DNA from 4 places in the Methylobacterium sp. Leaf106 genome. Region 1 is predicted to be linked to each of the others. Evidence: predicted binding sites of a transcription regulator. Region 1 holds the regulator's gene; each other region holds the start of a gene.
What was found. Region 1 encodes PhoB, which activates phosphate uptake and scavenging genes when phosphate is short. Its sites were predicted from a motif close to TGTCATNNANCTGTCAT; they were not measured.
Positions count from the first base shown of each region.

Region 1 (7,754 bases):
GGACCATAAACTCATGGACACTGCCTTGACGCCCGCGGTACCAATCCCAGGCGCCCCCGGACACTATTATGACCGCGATATAACAAATTACGACGTTATAAAAAGTCTTTTTACGAGCCGCGGATTGGAACAACAATTCAACGATAAGGAAAACAGCTGGCTGAATGAGTATTTTTACCCACAAAAAGGGGTCACAAACCTTGAAAAGGCCGTCGATACCCTGCGACAGCTGACGAGCGGCCAGCACAAGTTCGATGTCGCCGACTCGATCGGGAGGACGATCGAGATCGATCACCCGACATATGACAAGGCGCCCAACACGCTGGAAGGTTACGCCGGCAACGATACGCTTATCGGGGGTGATGGCAACGACACGCTCAAGGGCGGCGGTGGCAACATCGATTATACGGTCTTCGGCGCCAATGGTGACGGCCACGATACCCTCTACGGCAAGGGTGGCGACGACATCATGCTCGGCGGCACCGGCAACGATGTGCTCGACGGTGGTGCGGGCAACGACCGTCTCGATGGCGGCGCCGGCAGCGACACGGCGAGCTACAAGTCGGCGACCGTTGGCGTGACCGTCTCCCTCGATTTGCAGGGCTGGCAGGAGATCGTCCCCGAAAAGGTGACCGTGTTCCAACCGGACCCTTACCCCGGCGAGGGCCCCGGAGGCATCGTCACCCCCCCTCCCGTCATAACGACGATCCGGGCGGAAAAGGATCGCCTCCTGAGCATCGAGAACCTCGAAGGCAGCAGGTTCAACGACCGTCTCACGGGCAACGTCATGAGCAACACGATCCACGGCGGCGCCGGCAACGACGACATCGACGGTCATCTCGGTGCGGACCGGATGTACGGCGAGGCCGGCAACGACACCTACGTCGTCGATCAATCCGGCGATCGCGTCTTCGAAGCGAAGGATGCCGGGCAGGACACCGTCAAGACGAGCGTCAGCTACGTCCTCGCCGCCGGACAGGCGATCGAGACCCTGGCCACGGCGAAAGCGACGGGCACGGGCGCGATGAACCTCACCGGCAACGAGTTCGCTCAGGCGCTTGTCGGCAACAACGGCGCCAACCTCCTCGATGGCAAGGGCGGCGCCGACACGATGACCGGGTATGCGGGGAATGATACCTATGTCGTCGACAATGCCGGCGACGTTGTCGTCGAGGCGGCCGATCGCGGCATCGACGCCGTCCGCTCGTCCATCAGCTTGACCTTGGCGGCCAACGTCGAAAACCTCACGCTAGTCGGCACGGCTGCACTCAACGGCACCGGCAACGCTCTCGCCAACACTCTCACCGGCAATGCCGCCGCCAACCTCCTCGACGGCAAGGCCGGCGCCGACATCATGGCCGGCGGCGCGGGATCGGACACCTACATCGTCGACAATATCGGCGACAAAGCCGTCGAAGTGAGCGGCGGCGGTGACACCGACCTCGTCAAGGCATCCGTGTCCTTCTCGCTCGGGGGTTCCTACGTGGAACACCTGACGCTGACCGGCACCGAGAATCTCAGCGCCACCGGCAACTCGCTCGACAACGTCCTCAGGGGCAATGCCGGCGTCAACGTCCTCGACGGTAAGACGGGCGCGGACACGATGATCGGCGGTGCCGGCTCCGACACCTACATCGTCGACAACATTCGCGACAAAGCCGTGGAGGGGAGCGACGGCACCGGCATCGACCTCGTCAAGGCGTCGGTGTCCTTCTCGCTAGGGGGTTCCCACGTGGAGAACCTGACGCTGACTGGCACCGGCAACCTCAACGCCACCGGCAACACGCTCCTCAACGTGCTCAAGGGCAATGCCGGCGCCAACCATCTCGACGGTGGCCTCGGGGCGGATACGCTGACGGGTCTGGCGGGCGAGGATACCTTCGTGTTCAGCACGAAGCTCGGCGCGACCAATATCGACCACATCACCGATTTCTCGGCCGGGATCGACACGATCCAGCTCTCGAAGAGCATCTTCGCGGCGCTCTCGGCCGATGACCTCGCGGCGGCGTTCAAGGACCTGGGTGTGACCGGCGCGAAGATCGATGCGGACGACCGCATTCTCTACAATCGCGACACCGGTGCCCTGTCCTACGACGCCGATGGCAGCGGCACCACGGCCAAGGTGGTCCAGTTCGCCATCATCGACAACCACGATAAGGCGACGCTGACGCACCTCGATTTCCTGCTGGCGTAAGCGTCCCGACACGCCCTGGCCGAATGAGACTCATTCGGCCAGGGCTGCTCGGACGTTCAGGCCCCATGGTGCCCCCGAGATCATGCCGAAGCGGCCCGTAAAGAGTTCCGGGGTCGAACTCCCGGCCTCGTTGCCCGGTGGCAGCCCGCAGCCGCGGCGACCTCCCGTCGTCGAGATCCGGGCGCTCGTTCCAGGCGGAGCGGCGCGAAGCCGGACCCGCTCTCACTCGTCCGTCGAGAACATCTCGTCGAAGGAATAGCCGGAGCCGCGCACGGTACGGATCGGGTCGCTCTGGCGCGGGCGGTTGATGGCCTTGCGCAGGCGGCCCACATGCACGTCCACCGTGCGTTCGTCGATATAGACGTCGTGGCCCCAGACCCCGTCGAGGAGCTGCTCGCGCGAGAACACCCGGCCGGGGCTCTGCATCAGGAACTCGAGGAGCTTGAACTCGGTGGGGCCGAGATGGATCTCGCGGCCCTGGCGGCGGATGCGGTGGCTGACGCGGTCGAGTTCGATATTGCCGGCGATGAGCAGGTCCGCCACGTGGCTCGGCTTGGCCCGGCGCAGGAGCGCGCGGACCCGGGCGAGCAGTTCCGGCACCGAGAACGGCTTGACGATGTAATCGTCGGCGCCGGTGCCGAGGCCGCGGATGCGGTCGCCCTCCTCGCCGCGCGCCGTCAGCATGATGACCGGCAGCCGCTCGGTCTCGCGCCGGGCGCGGATGCGGCGGCACAACTCGATGCCGGAGAGACCGGGCATCATCCAGTCGAGGAGGACGAGGTCGGGAACCTGCTCCTGAAGGCGCAGATCGGCTTCGTCGCCGCGGGCGGCGGTGTCGACGACGAAGCCCTCCGCCTCGAGGTTGTAGCGGAGGAGAAGGGTGAGGGCCTCCTCGTCCTCGACGATCAGGATGCGCGTACTCATGCGGGTGTTTTCAGGGTGAGGGCGGCCGTCCCGTCACGCACGGGACGGCCGCGCGACGATCGTGCCGGAATGGCCCGACCGGAGGGACGGTCAGGCGCTGGCGGGCAACGACACGGTGGCGTAGTTCGATGCGTCGTTCTTCGGGCGATCCTGTTCGGCCAGTTCGTTCGTGCCGGTGACGAGGTAGTGGATCGTCTCGGCGATGTTGGTGGTGTGGTCGCCGATCCGCTCGATGTTCTTGGCGCAGAACAGCAGGTGCGTGCAGAACGAGATGTTGCGCGGGTCTTCCATCATGTAGGTCAGCAATTCGCGGAAGAGCGAGTTGTAGAGTGCGTCGATGGCGTCGTCACGCTCCCAGACGTCGAGGGCGGCCTTCACGTCCTGGCTCGCATAGGCGTCGAGGACGTCCTTCAGCTGCTCCTGCACCAGGTCGCCCATGTGCTGGACGGCGATGACGATCTTCTGCGGCTGGATCTGCTCGGCGATGGCCACCACGCGCTTGGCGACGTTCTTGGAGAGGTCGCCGATCCGCTCGAGATCGTTCGAGACGCGGATGGCCGAGACCGTCTCGCGCAGGTCGATGGCGAGGGGCTGACGCTTGGCGATGAGCAGGATCGCCCGCTCCTCGATCTCGTGCTGGAGGGCGTCGAGGCGCTTGTCGGCGCCGATCACCGCCTGGGCCAGGGGCACGTCCCGGCGCACCAGGGCGTTGCCGGAATCGGTCATCATCTTCTCGGCGATCCCGCCCATCTCGGAAATCGAGCGGCGCAGGTTTTCCAGTTCCGTATCGTAGGAACTGACGATGTGGTTGGGCATGCTCGCACTCCTCGACCGAGGCCGCCTCGGGCGGCCTGCATCGCGTAGGATCGGGATCGGGTCCGGTGCCGCGGAACGCGGCCCCGGCGGGCTCAGCCGAAGCGGCCGGTGATGTAGTCCTGGGTCTGGCGCTTCTCGGGGTTCATGAAGATCCGCGTGGTGGGGCCGAACTCCACAAGCTCGCCGAGATACATGAACGCCGTGAACTGCGAGATGCGTGCCGCCTGCTGCATGTTGTGCGTGACGATGACGATCGTGAACTCGGAGCGCAGCTGCTCGATCAGTTCCTCGATGCGGCCCGTGGAGATCGGGTCGAGGGCCGAGGTCGGCTCGTCGAACAGGATCACCTCGGGACGCTGGGCCACGGTGCGGGCGATGCAGAGGCGCTGCTGCTGGCCGCCGGAAAGGCCCATGCCGGACTGCTTGAGCTTGTCCTTAACCTCGTCCCAGAGGGCGGCCTTGCGCAGGGATTCCTCGACGCGGACGTCGAGATCGGCCTTGGGCAGCTTCTCGTAGAGGCGCAGGCCGAAGGCGACGTTGTCGTAGATCGACATGGGGAACGGCGTCGGCTTCTGGAACACCATGCCGATGCGCGAGCGCAGCTCGTTGAGATCGACCTTGGCGTCGAGGACGTTCTGGCCGTCGAGGAGGATCTGCCCCTCGGCGCGCTGCTCGGGGTAGAGGCTGTAGATCCGGTTGAAGGTGCGCAGGAGGGTCGACTTCCCGCAGCCGGACGGGCCGATCAGCGCGGTGACCTGGCGGTCGTGGAAGTTGAGGTTGACCGACTTCAGGCCGTGGAACGAGCCGTAATAGAAGTTCAGGTCCTTCACGGCGATGCGCACGGGGGCCTGCTCGTCGGCCTTGTGACGGCCGGTCAGCTGAGCTTGCGTGATCGCGGGAGCGGCGTTCATCGGGTGCGTGTCCTTGTCGAGGGCTGGATGGGACGGGGGCGCGGGGTCAGCGCGCCCGCTCGCTCTTGATGACGAAGCGGGCCACGATCGAGAGGGCGAGGATCGTGGCGGTGATGAGGAGGGCGCCGGCCCAGGCGAGCTGCTGCCAGTTCGAGTAGGGCGAGAGGGCGAACTGGTAGATCATCACCGGAAGGTTCGGGATGCCGCCCATGAGGTTGGGCGAGAACCAGCTGTTGTTGTTGAGCGCGGTGAAGAGCAGCGGCGCGGTCTCGCCGGCGATGCGGGCGAGCGCCAGGATGATGCCGGTGACGATGCCGGCGCTGGCACCGCGCCAGGTGATGCTCTTGATGACGATGGAGGGCGGTGCGCCCAAAGCCGCGCCGGCCTCGCGGAGCGTCGAGGGCACGAGGCGCAGCATGTCCTCGGTGGTGCGCACGATCACCGGGGTGGCGATGATGGCCAGCGCCACGCCGCCGGCCCATCCCGAATAGGTCCCCATCGGCCGCACCATCAGGGTGTAGACGAACAGGCCGATCAGGATCGAGGGCGCCGAGAGCAGGATGTCGTTGAGGAAGCGGATCACGTCGGCGAGCTTCGAGTTGCGGCCGTACTCGGCAAGATAGGTGCCGGCCATGACGCCCACCGGCGTCGCGATGACGATGCCGATGAAGGTCAGGACCACGCTGCCGAGGATGGCGTTGGCGATGCCGCCGCCTTCCGATCCGGGGCCGGGGGTCGGTTCGCTGAAGAGCAGCGGCGAGAAGCCCTTCACGCCCTCGACGATGAGCATGAGGAGGATCGAGCCCAGCACGACGATGCCGATAAGCGTCGCCACGGTGCTTCCGACGATGAGCAGCTTGTCCGCCACGCGGCGGCTCGACCGGACGCGGCTGGCCTTGAGCGGCGGCGCTGCGTTGGTGGTGAGGGTGTTCACGGCGTCCATGGTTCGGGCTCCAGAGGGCTCAGGCGACCTTCACGCGCCGGACGAGCAGGCGTGCGACGATCAGGACGACGAAGGTGATGACGAAGAGGATGCAGCCCAGCGCCATCAGCGAGTTGAGCTGCAGGCCGTCGGCCTCGTTGAACTCGTTGGCGATGCGCGAGGCGATGGTGGAGCCGGGATCGAAGATCGAGCCGGACAGGCGGTTGGCGTTGCCGATGACGAAGGTCACCGCCATGGTCTCGCCGAGCGCGCGGCCGAGGCCGAGCATCACCGCGCCGATGATCGACACGGACGCCTGCGGCACGAGCACGTGGCGGACCACCTCCCAGGTGGTGCAGCCGATGCCGTAGGCGCTCTCGCGCAGCACGGTGGGGATCTGGTCGAGCATGTCGCGGGTGATCGAGGCGACGAAGGGCACGATCATGATGGCGAGGATGATGCCCGCCGTGAGGATGCCGACGCCGGAGGGAACCCGCGCGTAGAACAGCGTGCCGACGATGGGCAGCCCCTCGACGAGGCTCGACACCGGCATCTGCACGTAATGGGCGAAGAGCGGGGCGAAGATGAACAGGCCCCACATGCCGTAGATGATGCTCGGGACCGAGGCGAGAAGCTCGATCGTCATCGAGACGGGCTTCCTCGCCCAGCCGGGGCAGAGCTGGGTCAGGTAGACGGCGATGCCGATGGAGATCGGCACGCCGATGACGAGGGCGAGAAGGGCCGAGACCAGGGTGCCGACGATGGCCACGAGGGCGCCGTACTGCTCCTGGCCGATGTTCCAGGCGCTGGAGGTGACGAAGCCGAAGCCGAACTCCCTGAAGGCCGGCCAGCCGCCATAGGCGATGGAGGCCAGGATGCCCGCGAGGAAGAGGAGGACCAGCAGCGCCGACGCGTAGGAGGCGGCGCGGAAGAGCTGGTCGCCGAGGCCGCCCGGCTTCTTGCGAGCGGGGGAGCCCGTGCGGGCCAGCGAAATCTGTTCAGTCAAGGCGGCCATCCGACGTCTGCTTCTTCACCTTGAGGGCTCGTATAGTGCGAGGTAGCGAGTGGCGAGGTGGAACACCGCGTCCACTCGTGGCGCAGGCCCGGCGTTTTTGCCGGGCCTGCGCGGTTTTCGGAGTTCAGCTGGAAGGCTGCCTTAGAAGACGGGCTTGCCGTCCTTGCCCTTGATCTCTTTCCACTCGGTGTGGACGAGGGAGACGACGTTGTCCGGCAGCGGCACGTAGTCGAGGTCGGTGGCGAGCTTGTCGCCGTTCTTGTAGGCCCAGTCGAAGAACTTCAGCACGTCGGCGGACTTGGCCGGATCGGCCGGGTCCTTGTAGACGAGGATGAAGGTGGCCGCCGTGATCGGCCAGGCATCGTCACCGGCCTGGTTGACGAGGGAGATGCCGAAGCCCGGGGCGGCCTTCCAGTCGGCGGAGGCGGCGGCGGCCTGGAACGCCTTGTCGTCGGGAGCCGGGAACTTGCCGGCCTTGTTCTGGATCAGCGCGTAGCTGAGCTTGTTCTGCTTGGCGTAGGCCGATTCCACGTAGCCGATGGAGTTCGGCACCTGCTTGACGGTGGCGGTGACGCCCTCGTTGCCCTTGCCGCCCTGGCCGGCGGGCCAGCTGACCGTGGTGGCCGCACCGAATTCCTTCTTCCAGCTCTCGGAGACCGCGCTGAGATAGGTGGTGAAGATGCTGGTCGTGCCGGACGCGTCCGAACGGTAGACCGGGGTGATCGGCGAGTCGGGGAGCTTCAGCCCCTGGTTCACCGCGGCGATCTTGGCATCGCTCCACTTGGTGATCTTGTTGGCGTAGATGTCGGCGATGAGCTCACCGGTGAGCTTGAGCTTGCCCGGCTCGACACCGGCGATGTTCACCACGGTGACGACGCCGCCCATGACGGTGGGGAACTGGACGAGACCGTCCTTCTCCAGGGCCGGGCCCTTGAGCGGCGCGTCGGTGGCGCCGAAATCGACGGTCTTGGC
Region 1 covers NZ_LMNB01000012.1:626,091-633,844, reverse strand. The annotation lists gene ASF34_RS10700 (calcium-binding protein) at 1-2,194, shown strand, start outside; gene phoB (phosphate regulon transcriptional regulator PhoB) at 2,417-3,118, opposite strand; gene phoU (phosphate signaling complex protein PhoU) at 3,209-3,934, opposite strand; gene pstB (phosphate ABC transporter ATP-binding protein PstB) at 4,027-4,845, opposite strand; gene pstA (phosphate ABC transporter permease PstA) at 4,892-5,788, opposite strand; gene pstC (phosphate ABC transporter permease subunit PstC) at 5,808-6,782, opposite strand; gene pstS (phosphate ABC transporter substrate-binding protein PstS) at 6,924-7,754, opposite strand, start outside.

Region 2 (7,754 bases), on a different contig from region 1:
GACGCTGGGCTTCCATTCCATGGAGGGCGCGCAGTTGGAGCGGCTCTTCGACGGTCTCGAAAAGGTGGCACGCTGCGTGACCGAAGGCGAGATCCCGCCGGAAGCGTGCGGGACGCCTTGATCCGCGAGGGCATACCCATTCAGACACCAGCTTTTATGCACCTCGCACATAATAGTGCGAAGTAGTGCGAAGAAACGTCGCGCAGCGCGCTACGGAATATAAATACCTTTCTATTCGCATTTCCAAAGATATGTGCCGCCCTTTTCAGCCATGGTGGCTGAGCATGACTTCATAATTTCATGACCCATATACCTTGCCTTCATAAATCCCGTCAGTTTGTTGCTGCTTTCTTTTATCAATGTGACATCAGATACGGTTAAGCCGGCATTTTTCTCAAATTCTTCTTTAATATTTTTCTTTGCAGCAACAATATCTGCATCGCTAAATCCTTGATTGCAGCCGCCAAGCGCAAGGGACGCAATTAATACAACCGAGCAATAGATGATGCGCATGTTCATTCGCCGATGCTTAATCCATACCGATCGCGCGTATGGATACCCCCGGCAGCATGGCAGAGGGCAAATGCTCAAGATAGGCAGACTCGCCAAGGGCGGCCGCCTTATCGACAACCGATTGCAACCGGGGGTTCACGCGAGGGCGGCCATGGCCTGGAAGACGAGGGCGTGGCGGGCGGCCAGGGCGTCGATATCGGTGGCATAGCCGCCGCCGATCACCGCCACGAGGGGAATGCGGCGCCGGCGCGCTTCTCCCACGACGAAGCGATCCCGTGCGGCGAGGCCCGCATCGGTGAGGGCCAAGCGACCGAGCCTGTCGTCCACGTGCGGATCGACCCCGGCATTGTAGAACACGATGTCCGGCGAGAGCCCGTCGAGGAGGCCCGGCAGATACGCGCCGAGGACGGCGGCGTAGGCCGCGTCGTCGACGCCGTCGACGAGGCCCACATCGAGGTCGCCGGGGATCTTGCGTGTCGGATAGTTCTTCTCGGCGTGGATCGAGAAGGTGAACAGGTCCGGCGAGCCGGCGAGGCAATCGGCGGTGCCGTCGCCCTGATGCACGTCGCAATCGACCACCAGCGCCCGGCGGATCGTGCCCTCGTCCTGGAGCGCCAGGGCGGCGACCGCGACGTCGTTGAACACGCAGAAGCCTGCGCCGGTCTCCCGCCGCGCATGGTGGCTGCCGCCGGCGGCGCTGCCGGCGAGGCCATGGACCAGCGCGAGCCGCGCCGCCGCGAGGGTGCCGCCGGCGGAGGCACAGGAGCGGGCGACGACGCTCTCATCCACCGGAAGGCCGATCTCGCGCTCGATCTCCCGCGATACCGAACAGGACAGGACCGCATCGACGTAATTCGAGCGGTGCGCGCGCTTCAGGAGGGCCGCATCGGCGGGCTCCGGCCTGACGAAACCGGAAGGCGCGAGGCCGAGCTCCGCCAGCGTTTCGGCAAGGCGACCGTATTTCCGCATCGGGAACCGGTGCCCGTCCGGCAGGACGGCCTGATAGGCGGGGTGGACGACGATGGGTGGAATCATGTCGCGTCGGCGATCTGCCACGTCTCGGTCACACCGGCCTCTTCCCTGCGACGAGGAGCCGATCGACTCCGCATTGCTGTCATACGACTGAAACAGCCTGCCTGTTACGGCCTCGGGCAGGGGCTGGTTCCGTCAGGCGGCGGATGCCCGGAGGAGCACGGCATGATCGGCAGCATCGAGACCGGCGCGATCGTCGCGCTCTCGCTCTGTGCCGCGCTGACCCTGGTCAATTGTCTTAGCATCGCCATCGCCGCATGGCGCATCGGCCGCAACCGCGGCACGCCGAGCTTTCCCAGCGCCGCGCCGATCTCCCTCGTGCGCCCGGTCTGCGGTCTCGAAGCGTTCAGCGAGGAGATGCTGGAGCGCGGCTTCCATCTCGCCCACCCGGATTACGAGCTGATCTTCTGCGTCGCCGATGGCCGCGATCCCATCGTCCCGCTCCTGCACCGCCTGATGGCGGCCCATCCGGCGGTGCCGGCGCGGCTCATCGTCGGCGACGAGCGGATCAGCGACAATCCCAAGCTCAACAATTGCGTGCGGGGCTGGGAGGCGGCCCGCCACGACTGGGTGGTGCTCGCCGATTCCAACGTCCTGATGCCGCCGGACTACCTGCAGCGGCTGCAAGCCTCGTGGCGACCCGATACCGGCCTCGTCTGCTCCACGCCCATCGGCGCAAGGCCGCACGGCTTCTTCGCCGAACTGGAATGCGCCTTCCTCAATACGCTCCAGGCGCGTTGGCAATATACCGGCGAGAGCCTCGGCCTCGGCTTCGCTCAGGGCAAGAGCATGCTCTGGCACAAGCCGTTCCTCGACGGGCGGGGCGGCATCCGGGCGCTCGCCGCCGAGATCGCCGAGGATGCGGCGGCGACCAAGCTCGTGCGCGCGGCGGGCAAGCGGGTGCATCTCGTGGCCGCGCCCTTCGACCAGCCCCTCGGATTTCGGACGTTCCGCGAGGTCTGGTCGCGGCAGGTGCGCTGGGCGCGCCTGCGCCGGGTGACATTCCCGCATTTCTTCGCGCCCGAGATCGGCTCGGGCGCGGTGCTTCCCTTCGCCATCGCGGCTCTCGCGGTCCCGGACGCTCCGGTCCTGATCGGCGTCGTCGCCATGGCCATGCTCTGGTACGGGGCCGAATACGCGCTCGCCGCCCGCGCCGGGTGGCACCGCTCTCCCCGGCTCCTCCTTGCCTTCCTCCTGCGCGACGCGATCCTCCCCGTCATGTGGGCGAGCGCCTGGATGCAGAGCGCCATCGTCTGGCGCGGCAACGCCATGGACATCCGCCCCAAGGAGACGCCCCGCCTGCGCACCCGCGCCACGGCGGCGTGAGGCCGGATACGGGCTTCGCACGCCCTATTTCTCTTGCGGCAAAACTCTTGCTTGGCCATTCCCGACGGCAGCCTTCGCCGATGACGGGAACCCACCATGCAAAGCGAATCCACCGGCCTGCATAAGGGCCTGAACGCCTTCCATCTCTGGGGCATCGCCGTCGGCCTCGTGATCTCGGGCGAGTATTTCGGCTGGAGCTATGGCTGGGCCAGCGCCGGAACCCTCGGCTTCCTGGTGACGACGACCTTCATCGCCGCGATGTACGTCGCCTTCATCTTCAGCTTCACCGAGCTCACCACGGCCATCCCGCAGGCCGGCGGCCCCTTCGCCTATAGCCGGCGCGCCTTCGGACCCATCGGCGGCTGCATCGCCGGCTATGCGACGTTGATCGAATTCGTCTTCGCGCCCCCCGCCATAGCGCTGGCCATCGGCGCCTATCTCAACGTCCAGTTTCCGGGCCTCGACCCGAAACACGCGGCGCTCGGCGCCTACCTGATCTTCATGACCCTCAACATCGTCGGCGTGCAGATCGCCGCCACGTTCGAACTGTTCGTGACCATCCTGGCGGTGGCCGAATTGCTGGTCTTCATGGGCGTCGTCGCCCCGGCCTTCAGCTTCTCCAATTTCGCCGCCCATGGCTGGGCCGGTGAATCCACATTCAGCCTCGCCGCAATCGGCGGCATGTTCGCGGCCATTCCCTTCGCCATCTGGTTCTTCCTCGCCATCGAGGGCGTCGCCATGGCGGCGGAAGAGGCCAAGGACCCCAAGCGCACGATCCCCATCGCCTACATCACCGGCGTGCTGACGCTCACCGTCCTCGCCTTCGGCGTGATGATCTTCGCCGGCGGCTCGGGTGACTGGCGCACCCTGAGCAACCTCAACGACCCGCTGCCCCAGGCCATGAAGACGGTGGTGGGCGAGTCGAGCGGCTGGCTGCACATGCTGGTCTGGCTCGGCCTGTTCGGCCTCGTGGCGTCGTTCCACGGCATCATCATGGGCTATTCGCGCCAGATCTTCGCCCTCGGCCGCGCCGGCTACCTGCCCGGTTTCCTCGCCAAGGTGCACCCCCGCTTCCAGACCCCGCACGTGGCGACGGTGGCCGGCGGACTCGTCGGCATCGCCGCCATCTACAGCGACAACCTCATCGAGATCGCGGGCCAGTCCCTCACCGCGAGCATCGTCACCATGGCGGTGTTCGGCGCGCTGGTGATGTACGGGATGAGCATGGCGGCCCTGTTCAAGCTGCGCCGCAGCGAGCCCGACCTCGCCCGTCCCTACCGGGCGCCGTTCTTCCCCGTCGCCCCCGCCTTCGCTCTGGCCATGGCCGGCATCTGCTTCATCGCCCTGGTCGTCTTCAATCCGATGATCTTCGCGATCTTCCTGGCCGTGATGGTGGTCGCGGTCGCCGCCTCGCATTTCCTGGCAAGGCCGGTGGCGGCTGCTCCCGTCACCACGCTCGATCCGGTCATCTGAGGAGCTAATCGAGACGTTTTTCCAAGACTTTACCTCATCCTGAGGCGCCGCGTAGCGGCCTCGAAGGAGCCTTCCAGGGATCGCTTTGGTTTCTGGAGGGCTCCTTCGAGGCCCTTTGCTCCAGCAAAGGGCACCTCAGGATGAGGCGGTCTGCTTGGACGATCGCCTTTGGCGGATGATCGACGTCGACATGAGTATTCGCTCAGAAATCCAATCAAGTAGGATCTGAGGGCATAGGGCTCGCATCGATCCCCTCTCTTGGCCATAAGGCGGCGATGAAGATTGGAATCATTGAGGCGGGCGCACCGCCCGCTCGCCTGGCCGAATCCTACCCGTCCTACGGCCGCATGGTGGAGAGGCTCCTCGGCGACCCTGCCGAGGTGACGATCCTCCCGGTGGCGGAGGGGCGGTTTCCCACCTCTCCCGAGGCGTTCGATGCGTTCGTCGTGACGGGATCGGCGGCGGGCGTCTATGACGACCTGCCGTGGATCGCGCCGCTCAAGAGCTTCCTGCGCGAGGTCGACGGGCGTGCCAAGCTCGTCGGGCTCTGCTTCGGACACCAGATCCTGGCGGCGGCCTTCGGCGGCACGGTGGAGAAATCGGCCAAGGGCTGGGGCATCGGCCTCCACACCTATGACGTCTTCGAACGCGCGGAATGGATGGACGAGGCGCGCCGCGTCTCGGTCCCGGCGATCCATCAGGATCAGGTCGTCGTTCCTCCGGCGGATGCCCGCATCCTCGGCGGCAACGCCTTCACGCCCTACGGCATCCTGTCCTACCCCGAACGACGGGCGATCTCGTTCCAGGTCCATCCGGAATTCGAGACCGATTACGCCACGGATCTGATTGCCGGGCACCAGCCCACGCTGCCCCACGACGAGGCGTTTCAGGCAGCCGCCGTCGCCTCGTTGCGCGGCGAGAGCGATGCTGCTCGCGTCGGCGGCTGGATCCGCCGTTTCCTGCAATCGAGATAGGGGTTGCCCGCCTCTGGCTCACGGGCCGCGTCGCAGGGGCGATTGGTGCGGGCGGTCGGAATCGAACCGACACTCTGTCACCAGAACCGGATTTTGAGTCCGGCGCGTCTACCAGTTCCACCACGCCCGCAACATCCGCCTCATGGCACAGGATCGCCCGGACGGCCAGAGGGGTTTTGCGGGGAAACCTCGCCGCTACGGTTCCGGCTCGCCAGTCCGGCCGGGTTGTGCTCAAAGGGCCTCGCGCCTTCCCCTTTCGGATAGAAGCCCTTCATGATCCGCCGCCTCTACGAGTGGATACTCGCGCTCGCGGGCAAGCCGTCGGCTCCCTACGCACTCGGTGCGGTGGCGTTCGCGGAGAGCTCGTTCTTTCCGGTCCCGCCCGACGTGATGCTGGTGCCGATGGCGGTGAGCCGGCCCGACAAGGTCTGGTTCTACGCGACGATCACCACCCTGTCCTCGGTGGCCGGCGGGCTGCTCGGCTACGCCATCGGCGCCCTGCTCTACGATTCCATCGGGGTCTGGCTGTTCTCGCTTTATGGGCTGAACGAGAAGGCGGCGAGCTTCCAGGCCTCCTACGCCCAGTACGGGCATTGGGTGATCCTGCTGAAGGGGCTCACGCCGATCCCGTTCAAGCTGGTGACGATCACCTCGGGCTTCGCCCATTACGACCTGTTCTGGTTCGTCCTGCTCTCGCTCATCACCCGCGGGGCGCGCTTCTTCCTGCTCGCTGGGCTTCTGAAGCGCTACGGCGTATCCATTCGCGCCGTCCTCGACCGGCATCTGAACGTCGTCGCGGCCATTACGGTGGCCGTCGTCATCCTCGGCTTCGTCCTGTTCAAGGTGCTGCTGTGATCGATTACTCCACCCTTCTCCGTCTTCGCCGGGCTGCGCTGGCGGTCCTGATCGGCTCCGCACTGGCGATCGCGGGCGCCTTCTATTTTCAGTGGGTCCTCGGCTACGTGCCGTGCAAGCTCTGCCTGACGGAGCGCCTGCCCTATTACGCGGCGATCCCGCTGGCCCTCCTGGCCCTGTTCACGCCCGAGCGCCTGACCCGGCTGATCCTCGGGATCGCCGCCCTCGGGCTGCTCTACGGGGCCGGCCTCAGCGTCTATCACGCGGGCGCCGAATGGGCGTTCTGGGCCGGCCCGTCCGATTGCGGCGGCGGCAGCGGCGCCAATCCCAGCGATGTTGGCAACTTCCTCGATACCCTGAAGGCGACGCGGGTCGCCGATTGCTCCACCGCCGCCTGGCGCTTCCTCGGCATCTCGCTGGCCGGCTGGAATGCGGCGATCGCCTTCGCCTTGGCCTCCATCGCCGGAACCGCGGCCCTCAAACGGTGACGAGACGGGGCCGACCTCTCAGTTGAGGTCGCCGGGCAAAGCGGGGAGCGGCGCCACGTCGATCCCCTCCTCCACCAGCGCGCGCGCCTCGGCGGGGCTCGCTTCGCCGTAGATCGGCCGGGACTCGGCCTCGCCGTAATGCATGCGGCGGGCTTCCTCGGGGAAACGGGGGCCGACATTGTCGGCCGTCCGGGTCACGTGCTCGCGCATGGCACGCATCAGGGCACGCAACTGCCGCTCCGGCTCGGCCATCACCGGCACGTCCGCCGAAGGCACGGCAACGGACGCGCTCGCAGGAGGTTCGACAGTCGAGCGGCTTCGGTCAGGCGCCAATGCGACGGTCTTCGCCAGCGCCGGCGCCATCATGGCCTTCGCGACCTTGGTCGAGCCGCAGGCCAGACAGGCCACGAGACCGTCCGCCGCCTGAGCGTCGTAGGAATCGCTCGAGCGAAACCAGCCCTCGAAATCGTGTCCGTTCTCGCAGACGAGCGTGTAGCGGATCATGGGCGGGATCGGACCGGACGCATGCTCACCCGGCCCGCCCGATACGCTCGACCGTGAAGGGGCGCGCGTGTTTGAGGGCGGGGATCCGCCCTCTCGCCTCGGTGACGCGGGCGAGGTCGATCTCGGCCAGGATCACGCCGGGCTCGGCACCGCCGGCATCCGCCAGCACCTTGCCCCAGGGATCGACGATGATCGAATGGCCGTAGGTCTCGCGGGCGTCCTCGTGGCGACCGCCCTGGGCGGCCGAGATCATGAACGATCCGGTCTCGATGGCGCGGGCGCGGTGGAGCACATGCCAATGCGCCTCGCCCGTCTGCTTGGTGAAACAGGCCGGCGCGCTGAGAATCGTCGCCCCGGCTTCCGCCAGTGCCCGGTACAGGGCCGGGAAACGCAGGTCGTAGCAGATCGCGATTCCGAGGGGCGCCCAGGGCGTCTCGGCGACGACGGCACAGGCCCCGCCGGTATAGGTGTTGGATTCGCGCCAGCGCTCGCCGTTGGGAAGGTCCACGTCGTAGAGGTGGAGCTTGTCGTAGGACGCGGTGATCGCGCCTTCCGCATCGATGAGGAAGGCGCGGTTCGCGATCTTGTC
Region 2 covers NZ_LMNB01000023.1:558,328-566,081, reverse strand. The annotation lists gene ASF34_RS14400 (TetR/AcrR family transcriptional regulator) at 1-121, shown strand, start outside; gene ASF34_RS22810 (hypothetical protein) at 232-513, opposite strand; gene ASF34_RS14395 (histone deacetylase family protein) at 649-1,548, opposite strand; gene ASF34_RS14390 (ceramide glucosyltransferase) at 1,711-2,871, shown strand; gene eat (ethanolamine permease) at 2,968-4,344, shown strand; gene ASF34_RS14380 (glutamine amidotransferase-related protein) at 4,620-5,318, shown strand; tRNA gene ASF34_RS14375 (tRNA-Leu) at 5,362-5,448, opposite strand; gene ASF34_RS14370 (YqaA family protein) at 5,592-6,173, shown strand; gene ASF34_RS14365 (disulfide bond formation protein B) at 6,170-6,661, shown strand; gene ASF34_RS14360 (DUF1178 family protein) at 6,680-7,165, opposite strand; gene ASF34_RS14355 (carbon-nitrogen hydrolase family protein) at 7,191-7,754, opposite strand, start outside.
Region 2: ASF34_RS14390 (ceramide glucosyltransferase) is a predicted target of PhoB. The motif match lies at 1,626-1,642, and genes of this name have one in related genera.

Region 3 (7,754 bases), on a different contig from region 1:
GGGGGCACGATCGTGGCGCCGATCTTCGCTTTTCCCGGCGGTCGCCGCTTCCATTTCAAGGACCCGGCGGGAACGGAACTGGCTGTGTGGTCCGAGCGGTGAAGGCCGGTGGGCACGGGGGTGACGAGGCGTTCGACACGCGCGACCGGCGGCTTGGGGGGAGCACCCTGTCGGCGGATGCGAGAAAGGGGCGGGGGGCCACGGCCAATCCCTGCGGTCGCTACGAACCGGCCCGGCGGGAGGCCTTCGACGACGGTTGGGTTTCGGATGATGCCGCCCAGCGCCTGCGCACCGAAGACCGGCCCGAGCACGCACGCACCATCCTGACGCGGAATACGTCACCGGACCTGCCGTTCGATCGCTCGATCAATCCCTATCGCGGCTGCGAGCACGGATGCGTCTACTGTTTCGCCCGGCCCAACCACGCCTATGTCGGCTTGTCCCCCGGCCTCGATTTCGAGACGAAGCTGTTCCACAAGGCCAACGCGGCCGAGTTGCTGGAGCGCGAGCTCTCCGCGAAGGGCTACGTCCCGCAGACGATCGCCCTCGGGACGGCCACGGACCCGTATCAGCCGATCGAGCGAGACCATGGTATCACCCGCGCCGTGCTCGGCGTCTTGGCGCGCTTCCGCCATCCCGTGGGGATCGTCACGAAATCGAACCTTGTCGCCCGGGACATCGACATCCTGGCGCCGATGGCGGAGCTCGGTCTCGTCAAGGTGGCGATGTCGGTGACGACCCTCGACCCTGTCCTGGCCCGCCGGATGGAGCCGCGCGCTCCCCATCCCGACCGGCGCCTCGAAGCGATCCGTCAGCTCAGCCGCGCGGGCATCCCGGTCATGGTGATGATGGCCCCGGTCATCCCATCGCTGAACGACCACGAGATCGAAGCGGTGCTGGAGCGGGCGCGGGAATGCGGTGCCGTCGAGGCCCGCCATGTCCTGCTGCGGCTGCCGCTCGAACTCGACGACCTCGTGAACGACTGGTTCGCCGAGCATTATCCGGGGCGCCGGCGGCACGTGATGTCGCTCGTGCGCGAGGCCCGTGGCGGCAAGGCCTACGATGCGACCTTCGGCCGGCGGATGACCGGCAGCGGCGCCTATGCCGATCTCATCGCCCAGCGCATGCGGCTGGCGAAGCAACGCCTCCGCTATGCCGATGAGCGCATCTCCCTGCGCACGGATCTCTTCGATCCTACAGCGGCGTCCGGGGCACAGCTCAGCCTGTTGTGACGACAGCGGGGAAGGAAGCGAAACGCTTGGTGAAGCTCACCCGGTGATGCGCGGAGCGGCCGAGGCTCGCCAAACCGGCGAGATGAGCCGCGGTGCCATAGCCAACATTGCGATCCCAGGCATAGGCCGGATGACGGCCGGCCAGAACCCGCATGAGATCGTCCCGCAAGGTCTTGGCGACGATGGAGGCCGCCGCGATCTGGGGCACCAGCCGATCGCCGCCGATCACCGCCCGGCACGGCAGGGACAGGCCGGGGATGGCATCGCGCCCATCCACGGCCACGGGCGCTTCGAGGCCGAGCTTCTCCACCGCTCGCCGCATGGCGTCGAGGGTCGCCGCGCGGACGTTGATCCGGTCCACGAGTTGCCGTGACCCGGCCGCCACCGCCACCTCGGCATGTTCGCGAATCAGAGGCGTCAGGCGCTCGCGCGTTGCCCGGTCGAGCTTCTTGCTGTCGTCGAGGCAGGCCAGCACGGAGGCCGGGAACACGGCAGGATTGAACCAGACCGCCGCCACGACCACGGGGCCGCACAGGGCACCGCGCCCGACCTCGTCGCAGCCGATGAGCGCGGGGAGGGTGCTGGCGACGGGGTCGGCGAATGGTTTGGTCATTGGACCATTGGATATACCTCACCCAAAGACCGGTCACTGGGATTTGGGTGAGAAACGTGTGTGAGCGTGGCCGAACTCTCTGGACGAGGAGGCCGGAAGGTCATCGCCACGGCTTCGGGCTACACCGCAGCTGCCGCCCGGAACGCCCGGCGCCGGGGCGTGGGAAGACCTGTGCCGTGAGCCAGCGAAATGTTGGTGAAGAACTGGCGCGCGCTCTCGCCCCAGGTGTAGCGCAGGGCCTCTGCGCGGCAGCGCTCGCGGGGGATCGACAGGGCGGCGAGCGCCGCCTCGCGCAGGTCGGGTCCGAGGATTCCGGCACCGGTTCCGCCGATGACGTCGAGGGGGCCTGTGACCGGATAGGCCGCCACGGGAACGCCGCAGGCGAGGGCTTCGAGCAGGACGATGCCGAACGTGTCGGTGAGGCTCGGGAACACGAAGACGTCCGCTGCCGCGTAGATGCGGGCGAGCGCCGCGCCGGTCAGGGTGCCGAGGAAGCGGGCCTTTGGATACAGGCCGGCGAGGCGTGCCCGGTCAGGGCCGTCTCCGACCACGATTTTGGTACCCGGCAGGTCGAGATCGAGGAAGGCCGAGACGTTCTTCTCCACCGCCAGCCGGCCGACGAAGAGAAAGAACGGTCCGGACAATCCGACCAGGGCATCGGGCGGGACGTCATCCGGCCCAGCGGGGCGAAAGAGGTCCGTATCGACCCCCCGCGTCCAGCGCATCAGGTTGCCGAATCCGCGTGAGGCGAGGTCACGCTCGAGGGAAGGGGTCGAGACCATCGTCCCGCTCGCCGCGCCGTGAAAGCGCCGCAGCCAGGCGTAGCTCCAGCTTTCGGGAACGGGCGCACGGGCGGCGAGGTATTCGGGAAAGCGCGTGTGATAGCTTGTGGTGAAAGGGCGACCATGGGCGAGACAATAGCGCCGGGTCGCGTAACCGACGGTCCCCTCGGTGGCCACATGGACATGAGTCGGGGCGAGATCCGACCATAGGCGCGCGATTTTGCCCTTGGTCGCATAAGACAGCCGAATCTCCGGATATCCCGGAAGCGGCACCGAGGCGAAGTCCTGATGGGTCAGGAACACGGTCTCGAAGCCGAGCTCCTGGCCCGCCGCCGCCATGTTCTCGAGAGAGCGGACGACCCCGTTGACCTGCGGGTGCCACGCATCGGTGGCGATCAACAGCCTCACGCGACAGCCCGCGCCGGACCGACGGTGACCGCGCTGCGCTCCGCTTCTTCCGCGGCGGCCCGCGCCCGCAACACGCTCGGGTAATGCAGCACCTCCATGGTGCCGTCGTAATGCTCGACGATGGCGGTGCAGGATTCCACCCAATCCCCGGTGTTCAGATAGGTCAGCCCGGCGATCTGCCGGTGCGCGGCATGGTGGATGTGTCCACAGATGACACCGTCCGCGCCCACGCGCTTGGCCTCCGCGCTGAGCAACTCCTCGAACTTTCCGATGAAATTGACGGCGTTCTTCACCTTCAGCTTCGCCCAGGCCGACAGCGACCAATAGGCGAGGCCGAGGCGACGCCGGATCGTGTTCAGATGCGTGTTGATGAAGAGCGCGAACGTGTAGGCCCCGTCGCCCAGGAAGGCGATCCATTTGGCATGCCGCACGACCATGTCGAACTGGTCGCCATGGATGACGAGGTAGCGCTTGCCGTCCGCGGCGACGTGGATCCGGTCGTCCACCACCTCGATCCCGCCGAACGTCATGCCGAGATAATCGCGCAGGAACTCGTCGTGGTTGCCGGGGATGTAGATCAGCGTCGAGCCCTTGCGCACTTTGCGCAGCAGTTTCTGCACCACGTCGTTGTGGCTCTGCGGCCAGAACCAGCCCGATTTGAGCTGCCACCCGTCCACGATGTCGCCGACGAGGTAGATCTCGTCGGCATCGTAATCCCGCAGGAATTCCAGCAACAATCCTGCCTGACAGCCCTTCGTGCCCAGATGCATATCGGACAGGAAGAGCGTCCTCACGCGGATCGTCTTCTCTGTATCTTCGCCCACGACCCACTCCGAACGGCTTCGGTGCATTGAGCCAAACCGGATTCCCGTATCAGTTTGATGACGTGCGCTGTCTCGCCCCGTGGCTCGCCTTGCAATGCGACTACTTCAACCGCATCGCGCGGATGTTGCACTGCGCGACAAATTTTTTGAGTGGCCGGGAAGTTTTTTGCGTTTTCCTTCGGTGGCGAACCCCGGCATAGTCCCGATCAAGGTGACCCACCGGATCGCGCTGGAAAGCGCGTGTCCGGAGCCCATGCGAGGCGGAATCAAGGTTGCCGACGAGGTGAGAAACGACGTCCAAGGCCCTGGGAGTGTGCGGTATTCGCGCGCCCCGGCCAACGGAGAGAGGCTTGATCCAGTCGAAGGCAGTCACGTCGAGCGCTCCGGAACTCGCAGTCATCGGTGATGGCACGAGGCGGGCCTCGCGCCTTCCGCCGACGATCGTGGACCGTGCCTTCTCCTCCAGACGGACGCGCGGCAGCCGGGCCTCCTGGCAGCGCCGCCGTTTCTTTCCCGAAGCTTAGGAACCGTCCCGGCTGCCCATCAGGCCGGATCGCGACCTCGGACCACCGTATTCGATCCCAGCGTCGCACGATGCGTGCGCGCGAACCGAAGAAGAACCGGAGACACAACATGGCGGCAACGAGACGGCCGGGTCGGAACCATCTGTTCGTTCCGGGCCCCACGAACATCCCCGACCGCGTCCAGCGGGCGATGATCGTTCCCTCCGAGGATCACCGTTCGGTGGATTTCCCGACGCTGACCAAGCCCCTGTTCGAAGAGACCAAGGCCGTGTTCGGCTCGACCGAGGGCACGATCTTCCTGTTCCCGGCCTCGGGTACCGGCATCTGGGAATCGGCACTGACCAACACCCTGCATCGCGGCGACACGGTGCTGACCTCGCGCTTCGGCCAGTTCAGCCACCTGTGGATCGACATGGCCCAGCGTCTGGGCCTGAACGTGATCGTTCAGGAAGAAGAGTGGGGCACGGGTGCGAACCCGCAGCGGATCGAGGAGGCCCTGCGCGCCGACACGAACCACGAGATCAAGGCCGTCATGACGGTCCATAACGAGACCGCCACCGGCGTCACCAGCGACATCGGTGCCGTGCGCAAGGCGATCGACGCGGCCGGCCACCCGGCACTTCTCTTCGTCGATGGCGTGTCCTCGATCGGCTCGCTGCCGTTCTACGCCGACGAGTGGAAGGTCGATTGCGCCATCGCCGGCTCGCAGAAGGGCCTGATGCTCCCCGCCGGCCTCGGCGTGATCTGCGTCAGCCAGAAGGCGCTCAAGGCCGCCGAGTCCTCGTCGGGCCCGAACGACCGTCTCGCGCATGTCTACTTCGACTGGGCCGACCATCAGAAGCAGAACGGCGCCGGCTACTTCCCCTACACCCCCGCCCTGCCGCTTCTCTACGGCCTGCGCGAGGCACTCGCCTGCCTGCGGGAAGAAGGTCTCGAGAACGTCTACCACCGCCATGCCGTACTCGCCGAGGCGACCCGCCAGGCCGTGGCGGCCTGGGGTCTCAAGACCTGCGCCAAGGAAGCCAAGTGGAACTCGGACACGGTGACGGCCATCCTCGTCCCCGAGGGTGTCGACGCCGCCGCGATCATCAAGCACGCCTTCGTGCGCTACAACCTCGCCCTCGGCGCGGGTCTGAGCCAGGTGGCCGGCAAGGTGTTCCGCATCGGCCACGTGGGTGACTTGAACGAGCTCTCGCTTCTCGGCGCCATCGCCGGCGCGGAAATGGCCATGCTCGACAACGGCGTGAAGGTGCAGCCGGGCTCCGGCGTCGCCGCCGCCTCCAGCTACCTGCGTGAGAACCCCCTCGCCAAGTCCTGATCGAAGCTGTTTCCCGGGGCCGGCATCTCGCCGGCCCCGGGGCATCGTCTATAGAAGCGTGTATCGCGTAACGTCGCGCTCGGCGCGGAACGTCGCTTGAGGGTTCCAATGGCGCACAAAATCGTCTTCCTCGATCGTGAATCCCTCGACGCCAAGGTGCGTGAGTTCAATTTCCCGCACGAATATACCGAGTACGACTCCACCTGGACGCCGGAGGAGATCGTCGAGCGCCTGAAGGGGGCCGAGATCGCGCTGATCAACAAGGTGCCCATGCGCGCCGAGACGTTGAAGCAGCTCCCCGACCTCAAGCTCATCGCCGTGGCCGCCACCGGCACCGATGTCGTCGACAAGGCCGTCGCCAAGGAACTCGGCATCACGGTCGTCAATATCCGCAACTACGCCTTCAACACCGTGCCCGAGCACGTGATCGGCCTGATGTTCGCCCTGCGGCGCGCCATCGTGCCCTACGCGAACTCCGTGCGCCGGGGCGATTGGGCGAAGTCCACCCAGTTCTGCTACTTCGATTATCCGATCCACGACATCGCCGGCTCGACGCTGGGCATCGTCGGCTATGGCGCGCTCGGCAAGTCCATCGCCAAGCGGGCGGAAGCGCTCGGCATGAAGGTCATCGCCTACGACGTGTTCCCGCAGGAAGGCCTCGTGGATTTCGAGACGATCCTGACCGAATCCGACGTCATCACCCTGCATGCGCCGCTGACGCCGGAGACCCGGAACATGATCGGCGCCGAGCAGCTGGCCAAGATGAAGAAACACGCCATCCTGATCAACACGGCGCGTGGCGGCCTCGTCGATGAGGAGGCTCTTGCCGAGGCCCTGAAGGCCGGCACGATCGGTGGCGCCGGATTCGATGTGGTGATGACCGAGCCGCCCAAGAACGGCAACATCCTGTGCGAGCTCGACCTGCCCAACCTCATCGTCACGCCGCACGTGGCCTGGGCGAGCAAGGAGGCCATGCAGATCCTGGCCGACCAGCTCGTGGACAACGTCGAGGCCTATGTTGCGGGCAAGCCGCAGAACGTGGTGTGAGGATCGGGCTCCATACGTGGAGACCCGGCTCGGAGACGAAGACGTCCCTCCGGGGCCGTGGAGCGGAGCCCGAAATCCAAATCGCCGGGCGCTGATCGAGGCTGTGCCGCCGGGGTGTTTGGATGACGGGCCGCCGACACTGCGGAATGTCGGAGCACACCATCGCGCGGCTCATCGCAGTCTCGCCAATCATACGATAACCGCGCAGCGACGCGGGCAGAGGAAACGACATGACGAAGAAGCTGCTGTTCCAATTCGATACCGATACCGTTCCGAGCGTGTTCGATGTGGTCGTTGGTTATGACGGCGGGGCCGATCGCATCACCGGCTACGGCAACGTGACGCCCGACAACGTCGGCGCGCTGGTGGACGGCACGATTTACACCCGCGGGGGTTCCGAGAAGAAATCCACGGCGATCTTCGTCGGCGGCGGCAGCATGGCGGCCGGCGAAGCCGTGTTCGAGGCGGTGAAGAAGCGCTTCTTCGGCCCCTTCCGCGTGTCGATCATGCTCGATTCGAACGGCTCGAACACCACCGCCGCCGCCGGCGTCGCGCTGGTTCAGAAGGCCGCCGGATCGCTCCAGGGCAAGAAGGCCGTCGTGCTCGCCGGCACCGGTCCGGTGGGCATGCGCTCGGCAGCGCTCCTTGCGCAGGAAGGCGCCACCGTCGTCCTCTGCGGTCGTTCGCTGGACAAGGCACAGGCCGCAGCCGATTCCATCAACAAGCGTTTCAAGGTCGAGATCAGCGCCGCCGCGACGCCGGACGCCGCCTCGCGCGCCGCCATCGTCAAGGGCCAGAACCTCGTTTTCTCAGCCGGCGCCATCGGCCTCGAGCTTCTTGCCGAAGCCGACTGGAAGGACGAGGCAAGCATCGAGTTCATCGCCGACTACAACGCCCAGCCGCCCCTCGGCTTCGGCGGCATCGACGCCATGGACAAGGGTAAGGAGCGCCACGGCAAGAAGGTGTTCGGGGCCCTCGGCATCGGCGGCCTGAAGCTGAAGCTGCA
Region 3 covers NZ_LMNB01000001.1:718,141-725,894, reverse strand. The annotation lists gene ASF34_RS03595 (VOC family protein) at 1-102, shown strand, start outside; gene ASF34_RS03590 (PA0069 family radical SAM protein) at 99-1,232, shown strand; gene ASF34_RS03585 (ribonuclease HII) at 1,219-1,845, opposite strand; gene ASF34_RS03580 (glycosyltransferase family 4 protein) at 1,965-3,035, opposite strand; gene ASF34_RS03575 (UDP-2,3-diacylglucosamine diphosphatase) at 3,032-3,859, opposite strand; gene ASF34_RS03570 (aminotransferase class V-fold PLP-dependent enzyme) at 4,493-5,701, shown strand; gene ASF34_RS03565 (D-2-hydroxyacid dehydrogenase) at 5,810-6,748, shown strand; gene ASF34_RS03560 (NADP-dependent methylenetetrahydromethanopterin/methylenetetrahydrofolate dehydrogenase) at 6,979-7,754, shown strand, end outside.
Region 3: ASF34_RS03575 (UDP-2,3-diacylglucosamine diphosphatase) is a predicted target of PhoB. The motif match lies at 3,906-3,922, and genes of this name have one in related genera.

Region 4 (7,754 bases), on a different contig from region 1:
GGACGTGGCCCGGGCGTCGCCGGCGTGCCGATGAGGCCGGCCAGCGTCTCGCCGGTCGTGGCGAGATGCCGGTCGATCCGCTCCAGCCAGTCCTGCAGGACGCGGAAATTCGCAGGGAGCGGGTCGCGCAGGTGCTGGCCTGCCCAGTTCCAGCCCCCGTCCGTGACGGTCAGCCGGATGGAGCGACCCTGCTTCTCCTCGGAGAGGTACCGGCCGGAGACCAATGCCCTGCGATCGGCGGCGTCGACCTTGGGCACGACCTCGCTCTGCAGGGCACTGCCGTGCTTGCCCAGCAGGCACCAAAGGATCAGCGCCTGCTTCGGCGTCGGCGTCTGGCTCATCGGATCGAACCCCTCATGTCGCGTCTATCGGTAGGCTGCGGAGCCGGACGACGGAGCGGATCTTCTCGATGGCCCGTCGAAGATCGGCCTCGACCTGCTCGTTGGTGATCCGCAGCACGAGGTAGCCCGCCGTCAGCAGGGTATAGTCCCGGTGGCGGTCGTCGGCGTATCTCGCAGCGCTGCGGTGCTCGGGTCCGTCGAGTTCCACCACGATGCGGTGCGCGCGGCAGAGCAGGTCGACCCGCGGCGGCTGCCCCCAGCCGCCGACGGGCACGGGTTCGTTGCAGCAGAACAGACCGCGCAGTTCGGCGTCCTGCTGCAGGGCCGTCTCCACCCGCTGCTCGATCGCGCTGGCGGGATGGGCCTTCGAACGCGGCGGGAGGAAGCGCTCGGCGACCGAAGGACGCTCGCCCGCGATCTCGCAGGCGCCGTAGAGGATGCGATCGTAGGGGGTGGAATCGGGCGGCCAAGCCGGCAGCGCCATGACGATGGCCGCACCATGGCCCATGCACCATTCCAGGGCCTCGATCACCGGCGCGGCGCGGGCCGGCGATGCGGGATTGATCTCGCCGATCAGGACGACGCCGGACGGGTCGATCGCGTGCAGCAGCTGAACGAGCTGGATTTCCCGCGCGGCTTCGCGGAACCGGGGTGGGTGGCCGGCGCCGGCCCGCCGCCGTGCCGCCCTGAGCCAGGGACCGGATACGATCGGATCGAAAGAGTGATCCGTGTCCGCGAGGCCGCCGTCATCCCGCCCATGCCAATGCGGCCAGCGGCTGAGCGCGAGATCGGCGAGATCGTCGAGGAGGCGGTCGAGCACCGCCGCACCGGTTCGCAGATCGTCGGTGACGAGCAGGAACGCGCCGCGGGCGTGATCGTCATCGGCGGTGAGGGCTTGGGCGATGCCGTCGCAACCGATGTCGACGACGACGAGCCGACGGCCCGGCGCCAGCCGGAAGACCCGTTCGGCGAGTTCGGTCCGCTCCAGGCGCGGCCTCGCCCTGTCGCTAAAGGCGGCAGCCGTTTTCACGATGAGAGACTTACGCTGAGACTGTGCATCGCGCGTCGGGTCGTCCTCGATCTCCTGTCGTCGGTCAAGGTTGCAGACCAGCACAGGTTGTCCTTCTTGGCTACCCGACCGCCCATGTGACGAAGTATCAGGCCTGGCAGGCCACGGCGGACCTCTCTTCTTCGGCATCCGGCCTGTCATATCACCGTCCGGGCGACGACCTATGAGGTCTTCGGCCCGTCGCGCGCAGCCGAGGAAAAGCTCCTTTGGACGACCTTGCCCGATACGCCCTGTATTTCACCCCTGCTCCGAGTTCGGCGCTCGCCGCCTTCGGCGACGCGATCCTGGGAGCCGGCCCGGCGCCCGGTCCTGACGCGCTCCGGGCCATCCTCGCGGCCAACACGGCCGAGCCGCGCGTCTACGGGTTCCACGCCACCCTGAAGGCGCCGATGCGCCTCGCCCCGGACGCGACCGAAGCCGATCTCCTCCATGCGGCCGCGGCCCTGGCGGCGCACCGGAGCCCCCTGTCCGTCGGCCCACTGCGGGTCGCCGGCCTCGGGGATTTCATGGCCCTGGTGCCGGAGGCGCCCCCGCCCTCTCTCGGCCTCTTCGCGGCCGAGTGCGTTTGCGCCCTCGATCCGTTGCGCGCGCCCCTCACCCCCTCTGAGCGCGCCCGCCGCCGCCCCGAGCGCCTCGATCCCCGGGGCCGGGCGCTGCTGGAGCGCTGGGGCTACCCGCACGTGTTCGAGACGTTCCGCTTCCACATGACCCTGACCGGCCGCCTTGCCCCGGAAGAGCGCGCGACCGCTCTGCCCCTGCTGGCCGAGGCCGCCGCGGACCTGCCCGACCTGGTGATCGATGCGGTGAGCGTCGTCGTCCAGGACGGCACGGCGCCGTTCCGCCTCCTGCGCCGCCTGCCCTTCTCGCCCTGAAGGAAACCCCGATGGTCTCCGATCGCCTCGGCCTCGAACCGGCCGTCCACCCGACCGCCGAACTCTCCCGGTGCCGCCTCGGCCGCTACACCGAGGTCGGCGCCCGCACGCGCCTCAGCGAGACGAGCCTCGACGACTATTCCTACATCGTCGAGGACGGGCAGGTGAATTACACGACCATCGGCAAGTTCTGCTCCATCGCCTCGCATGTGCGGATCAACCCCGGCAACCACCCGATGGAGCGGGCCTCCCAATCCCATTTCACTTACCGGGCCAGCGCCTACTGGCCGGGCGAGGAGGACGAGCCGGCCTTCTTCGCCCGGCGCCGCGCCCTACCCGTCACCATCGGCCACGATGTCTGGATCGGTCATGGCGCCGTCATCCTGCCCGGTCGCAGTATCGGCACCGGGGCGGTGGTCGGGGCGGGCACGATCCTGACGCGGGATGTCGCGCCCTACACCATCGTGGTCGGTAACCCCGGCCGCGTCGTGCGTCGCCGGTTCCCGGAGGCGGTCGCCGAGCGCCTGCAGGCGCTGGCCTGGTGGGACTGGGACCATGCGCGCCTTCGCCGGGCACTGCCGGACTTCCGCTCCCTGTCGATCGAAGCTTTCCTGGAGCGTCACGAGGGCGAGGCATAATAGTTCCAACAATTGGTTAGCCGGAGAATAGTCATTCTTCTGTCGTGCAGAGTAGGTCTACCGGCGTTCGACATGAAACACTGGACCCCCGCATGCTGATCCTCGAAGGTCTCGCCCGCCATTACGGCGACCGCCGCGCGGTAGACGGCGTTTCCATCGCCATTCCCCGCGGCCAGTTCGTCGGCGTCATCGGGCGCTCGGGCGCCGGCAAGTCGAGCCTGCTGCGGATGATCAACCGCCTCGCCGAGCCGACGGGCGGCCGCATCCTGTTCGACGGCCTCGACGTCACGGCCCTGCGTGGCCGCGACCTGCGGCGCTGGCGGGCGCGCTGTGCGATGATCTTCCAGCAGTTCCACCTCGTCGGTCGCCTCGACGTGCTGAGCAACGTGCTGATGGGCCGGCTCTCGGAGGTTCCCCGGCATCGCTCCCTGTTCAAGCTCTGGTCCGAGCGCGAGCGCGCCCTCGCGCTGGCCGCCCTCGACGAGTTCGGGATGGGCGACTTCGCCTGCCACCGGGCCGACCAGCTTTCGGGCGGACAACAGCAGCGCGTCGCCATCGCGCGGGCGATGATGCAGGCCCCGGACCTGATCCTGGCCGACGAGCCCGTGGCTTCCCTCGACCCGCGCAACACACGCATCGTCATGGACGCGCTCGCCGAGGCCAACCGGCGCCACGGCATCACCGTGCTGTGCAACCTGCATTCCCTCGACCTCGCCCGCGGCTATTGCGACCGCCTCGTCGGTCTCGCCGACGGACGCCTCGTGTTCGACGGCGCGCCCGCCGACCTCACCGAGGATGTCGCCCGCCAGCTCTACGGGCTGGAGGCCGGCGAGGTCCTCGACGCCCCCGCCGCGTCGGCGCCGCCCCGGGTCTATCCCACCGCCCTCGTCGCCTGATTCCTCACCACCCCATCCGGAAGATCCCCATGCTGACCCGTCGATCCCTCGCCGGAGCCCTCGCGCTCGCCCTCCTCGCCGTCCCGGCCGCTGCGCAGGATTGGAAGGCGGCCTATCCCGAGCTGACCCTGGCGGTGATTCCGGCCGAGAACGCGTCGGGCACCACCGATCGCTACGCGCCGATGACCGCCTACCTGTCGAAGACCCTCGGCGTGCCGGTGAAGCTGCGCATCGCCAACGACTACGCCGCCGTGATCGAGAGCCAGCGCGCCGGCAATGCCCAGCTCGCCTTCTACGGTCCCGCTTCCTTCGCCCGCGCGGTGATGACCGGCGTCAAGATCGAGCCCATCGTCAACCAGAAGCACGACACCGGCGCCTCGGGCTACTACTCGGTGATCTACGTGCGCGCCGACAGCCCTTACAAGACGATCGAAGACTTGAAGGGCAAGAACCTCGCCCTGGTCGACCCCAACTCCACCTCCGGCAACCAGGCGCCACGCTTCTTCCTGCACAAGGCCGGCCACCCGGTCGACGCGCATTTCGGCAAGACCGTCTATGCCGGCAGCCATGAGAACGCCGTCCTCGCCCTCGTCCAGGGCACGGTGGATGCGGCCGCTAACCTCTACAACACCGATACCGACACCATGGTGACCCGCATGGCGGCCAAGGGCATGCTCAAGAAGCCGGACGGGACGCCCCTGACGCAGGCCGATTTCCGGGTCGTGTTCAAGTCCGACTTCCTGCCCGAGGGACCCTTCGCCATGCTGGCGAGCCTGCCCGACGACCTCAAGGCGAAGATCCGCGACGCCCTCGTGGCGATGCCGACGGCCGACAAGGCGGCGTTCGACCGGCTCTCGGACGGCAAGGACCAGGGCTTCACCGCCGTGACCCTGAAGGATTACCAGCCGATCATCGAGATGCTGAAGTTCAACGACGACCAGCGCCGCAAATCTTGACCGGACCTGTCCCGATCCACGCGGCGACGCCGGTAACGACCGATGCCTGAGCGGATCACGCCTCTGCCCCCGCACCGGGCCTCCGCCCTGGCGGGGGCCTACGACGCGGCCGTCTCCGCGACCCGGCGCCGGACCTGGGCCGGCCTCGCCGTGATCGTCGTCCTCGCCGGGCTCGCCGCCCACGCCGCCGAGGTGCGTCCCCTGGTGCTCGCGGCCAATATCGGCCGGTTCACCGACTACATCGCCCAGATCCTGCCCCACCTGACCCTGGCGAACCTGCCGGGGGACCTCGCCGAATGGTACTGGGGCTGGCCGAAATGGCTGGCTCTCCTCGGCGAGACCCTGCTGATGGCCTATCTCGGCACCTTACTGGGGGCCATCGGCGGCGTCCTCCTGTGCTTCTCCGCCGCCGCCAACGTGACCGGCAGCCGGACGGCCTGTTTCCTGGTGCGGCGCGGGCTCGAATTCTGCCGCACGGTGCCCGAGATCGTGTTCGCGCTGCTCTTCGTCATCGCCTTCGGCCTCGGGCCGATGGTGGGCGTGCTGGCGCTGGCGATCCACACCACGGGGGCGCTGGGGAAACTGTTCTCCGAGGTCGTCGAGAACATCGACATGAAGCCGGTGGAGAGCCTCACCGCCGCCGGGGCCGGCCGGATCGAGACCCTGCGCTTCGCCGTGCTGCCGCAGGTGTTGTCGAACTTCGTTTCCTACGGGCTGCTGCGCTTCGAGATCAACGTGCGGGGCGCGGGCGTCATGGGATTCGTCGGCGCCGGCGGCATCGGGCAGGAGCTCCTCGTGGCAATCCGCAACTTCTACTACGCCGACGTCAGCGCGATCCTGGTCCTGATCATCCTCACCGTGATGGCGATCGACCTCGGCACCGAGCGCCTGCGCCACCAACTCCTGGGTAGCCTGCGATGACCGGTCCCGAGATCGATCCGGCCGAGATCGCCTCCCTGCGCCGGCGCTTTCCCGAAAGCTTCCGCCCGGCCTGGCGCGCCCGCCTCCTCGCGGGGCTCGCCCTCGCCACCCTCGTCGCCTTGTCCGGCTACGCGCTGGTGCGCCTCGATTTCTCCGCCGCCCGCCTTCTCAATGGCCTCGGCCGCCTCGGCGAGTTCAGCCTCATGATGCTGCCGCCGGAGACCGGCGGGCGAGCCTGGGCCTTCCTTCAGGCGCTCGCCGAGACCCTCGGCATCGCCTTCATCGGGACGCTGACGGCGGCGATCCTGGCGTTTCCCGTGGCGTTCCTGGCCGCCCGCAACGTCGTGCCCAATCCCTTCGTGCATTTCACCGTCCGGCGCGGCCTCGACGTGGTGCGCTCCGTCGACGTGCTGATCTGGGCGCTGATCTGGATCAACGTGGTCGGGCTCGGCCCCTTCGCCGGTGCGCTTGCCATCGCCTGCGCGGATGTCGGGGCGCTGGGTAAACTGTTCTCCGAAGCGGTCGAGACCGTCGACGGCAAGGCCGGCGAGGGCGTCTCCGCCTCCGGCGGCGCCGAATTGCACCGCATCCGCTTCGGCCTCATCCCGGCGGTGCTGCCGGTGCTCGGCAGTCAGGTGCTGTACTTCTTCGAGTCGAACACCCGCTCGGCCACCATCATCGGCATCGTCGGCGCGGGCGGCATCGGCCAGTACCTGACCGAGCTGATCCGCGTCCTCGAACTGCGCCAGGTCGCCTTCCTGATCCTGATGATCCTCATCACCGTGGCGATTATCGACGCCGTCTCCGGCCGCCTGCGCCGGGCCCTGATCGGCGGCGCGACGACCTGAGCGGGAAGGTCTGCCCGGCCCTCCCCGTCAGCCCGTCTGTCCGTCCCGCGAGACGGGGCCGATCCGCTCCGCCGCGAAGCGCGCGCGCAGCCAGGTCGCGGCGGGGCCGCAGGGCCGCTGCTTGTGCCAGACCAACTCCAGGGCGATCGGCCAGTCGCCCGCGTCGAACTGCAGGTCCGGCGTGACCAGGTACGGCGCCGTGAGCGACGAGGCGATGACGTGGTCGGTGACGAAGGCCCAGCCGATCCCGTGCTTCACCAGCTCCAGGATCACCCAGTGGCTCTCCACCCACCACACCTCGGCGGCCACCCGCAGGCGGCGCTTCTCCGGCCCGTCGCTGCGCGCGGCGACCAGGATCTGGCGGTGCCGCTTCAGTTCCTCCCACTCCACCCGCGCTTTGGCGAGCGGGTGGTCGCGCCCGCAGACGAGCTTGAGCGGCACCCAGCCGATGGTCTGGAAGCCGAGTTCCGTGGGCAGCACCTCCTGGCGCCACATCACGCCGAGATCGGCGGCGCCGGACTGCACCATGCGGCTGACATCCTCCATCAGCGGGAAGAGCAGCTCCAGCTCGACGAAGGGAAAGTGCCGGGCGAAGTCGGCGAACAGGGCACCCAGCGCATGCTCGGGATAGAGCTCGTCGATGGCGACCACCAGCCGGTTCTCCACCCGCCGCTCCAGGCTGCTCGCCAGGCCGATCAGGTGCTCGCGCCGGTCGAGCACCACGCGCGCCTCCAGCAGCAGCCGTTCCCCCGCCGGGGTGAGCACCGGGTTCCGGCCCGCCCGGCTGAACAAGGCCACCCCGAGATCCGTCTCCAGGTTCGCGACCTGCGTGCTGACGGCCGACTGCGCCTTGCGCAGCACGCGGGCGGCACCCGAGAAGGACCCAGCCTCGGCCGCTGCCACGAAGGCCTGGAGCTGGTCCAGCGAGACCGCCATCTATCTGATCCTCAGATGCGTTCTAACTTGCCGGACGGGGTATGGCAGATAGAAAGCCACGAACCAACGAGGCTTTTCAAGACGAGACCATGCGCAGCACCCGTGACCGTATCCGCCACGCCCTCCTGTTCGAGCTGTTCGGGCTGGCCCTCATCGTCCCGTTCGGCACCGTGCTGTTCGGGCTGCACGCCTCCGACATGGGGGTGATCGGCATCGGCAGCGCCCTGATCGCGACGGCCTGGAACTACGTCTACAACCTCGGCTTCGACCGGGCGAT
Region 4 covers NZ_LMNB01000004.1:84,901-92,654, reverse strand. The annotation lists gene ASF34_RS05985 (hypothetical protein) at 1-341, opposite strand, end outside; gene ASF34_RS05980 (endonuclease domain-containing protein) at 355-1,371, opposite strand; gene ASF34_RS05975 (DUF1045 domain-containing protein) at 1,617-2,282, shown strand; gene ASF34_RS05970 (DapH/DapD/GlmU-related protein) at 2,294-2,920, shown strand; gene phnC (phosphonate ABC transporter ATP-binding protein) at 3,013-3,816, shown strand; gene phnD (phosphonate ABC transporter substrate-binding protein) at 3,846-4,772, shown strand; gene phnE (phosphonate ABC transporter, permease protein PhnE) at 4,815-5,693, shown strand; gene phnE (phosphonate ABC transporter, permease protein PhnE) at 5,690-6,541, shown strand; gene ASF34_RS05945 (LysR family transcriptional regulator) at 6,569-7,477, opposite strand; gene ASF34_RS05940 (PACE efflux transporter) at 7,567-7,754, shown strand, end outside.
Region 4: ASF34_RS05975 (DUF1045 domain-containing protein) is a predicted target of PhoB. The motif match lies at 1,546-1,562, and genes of this name have one in related genera.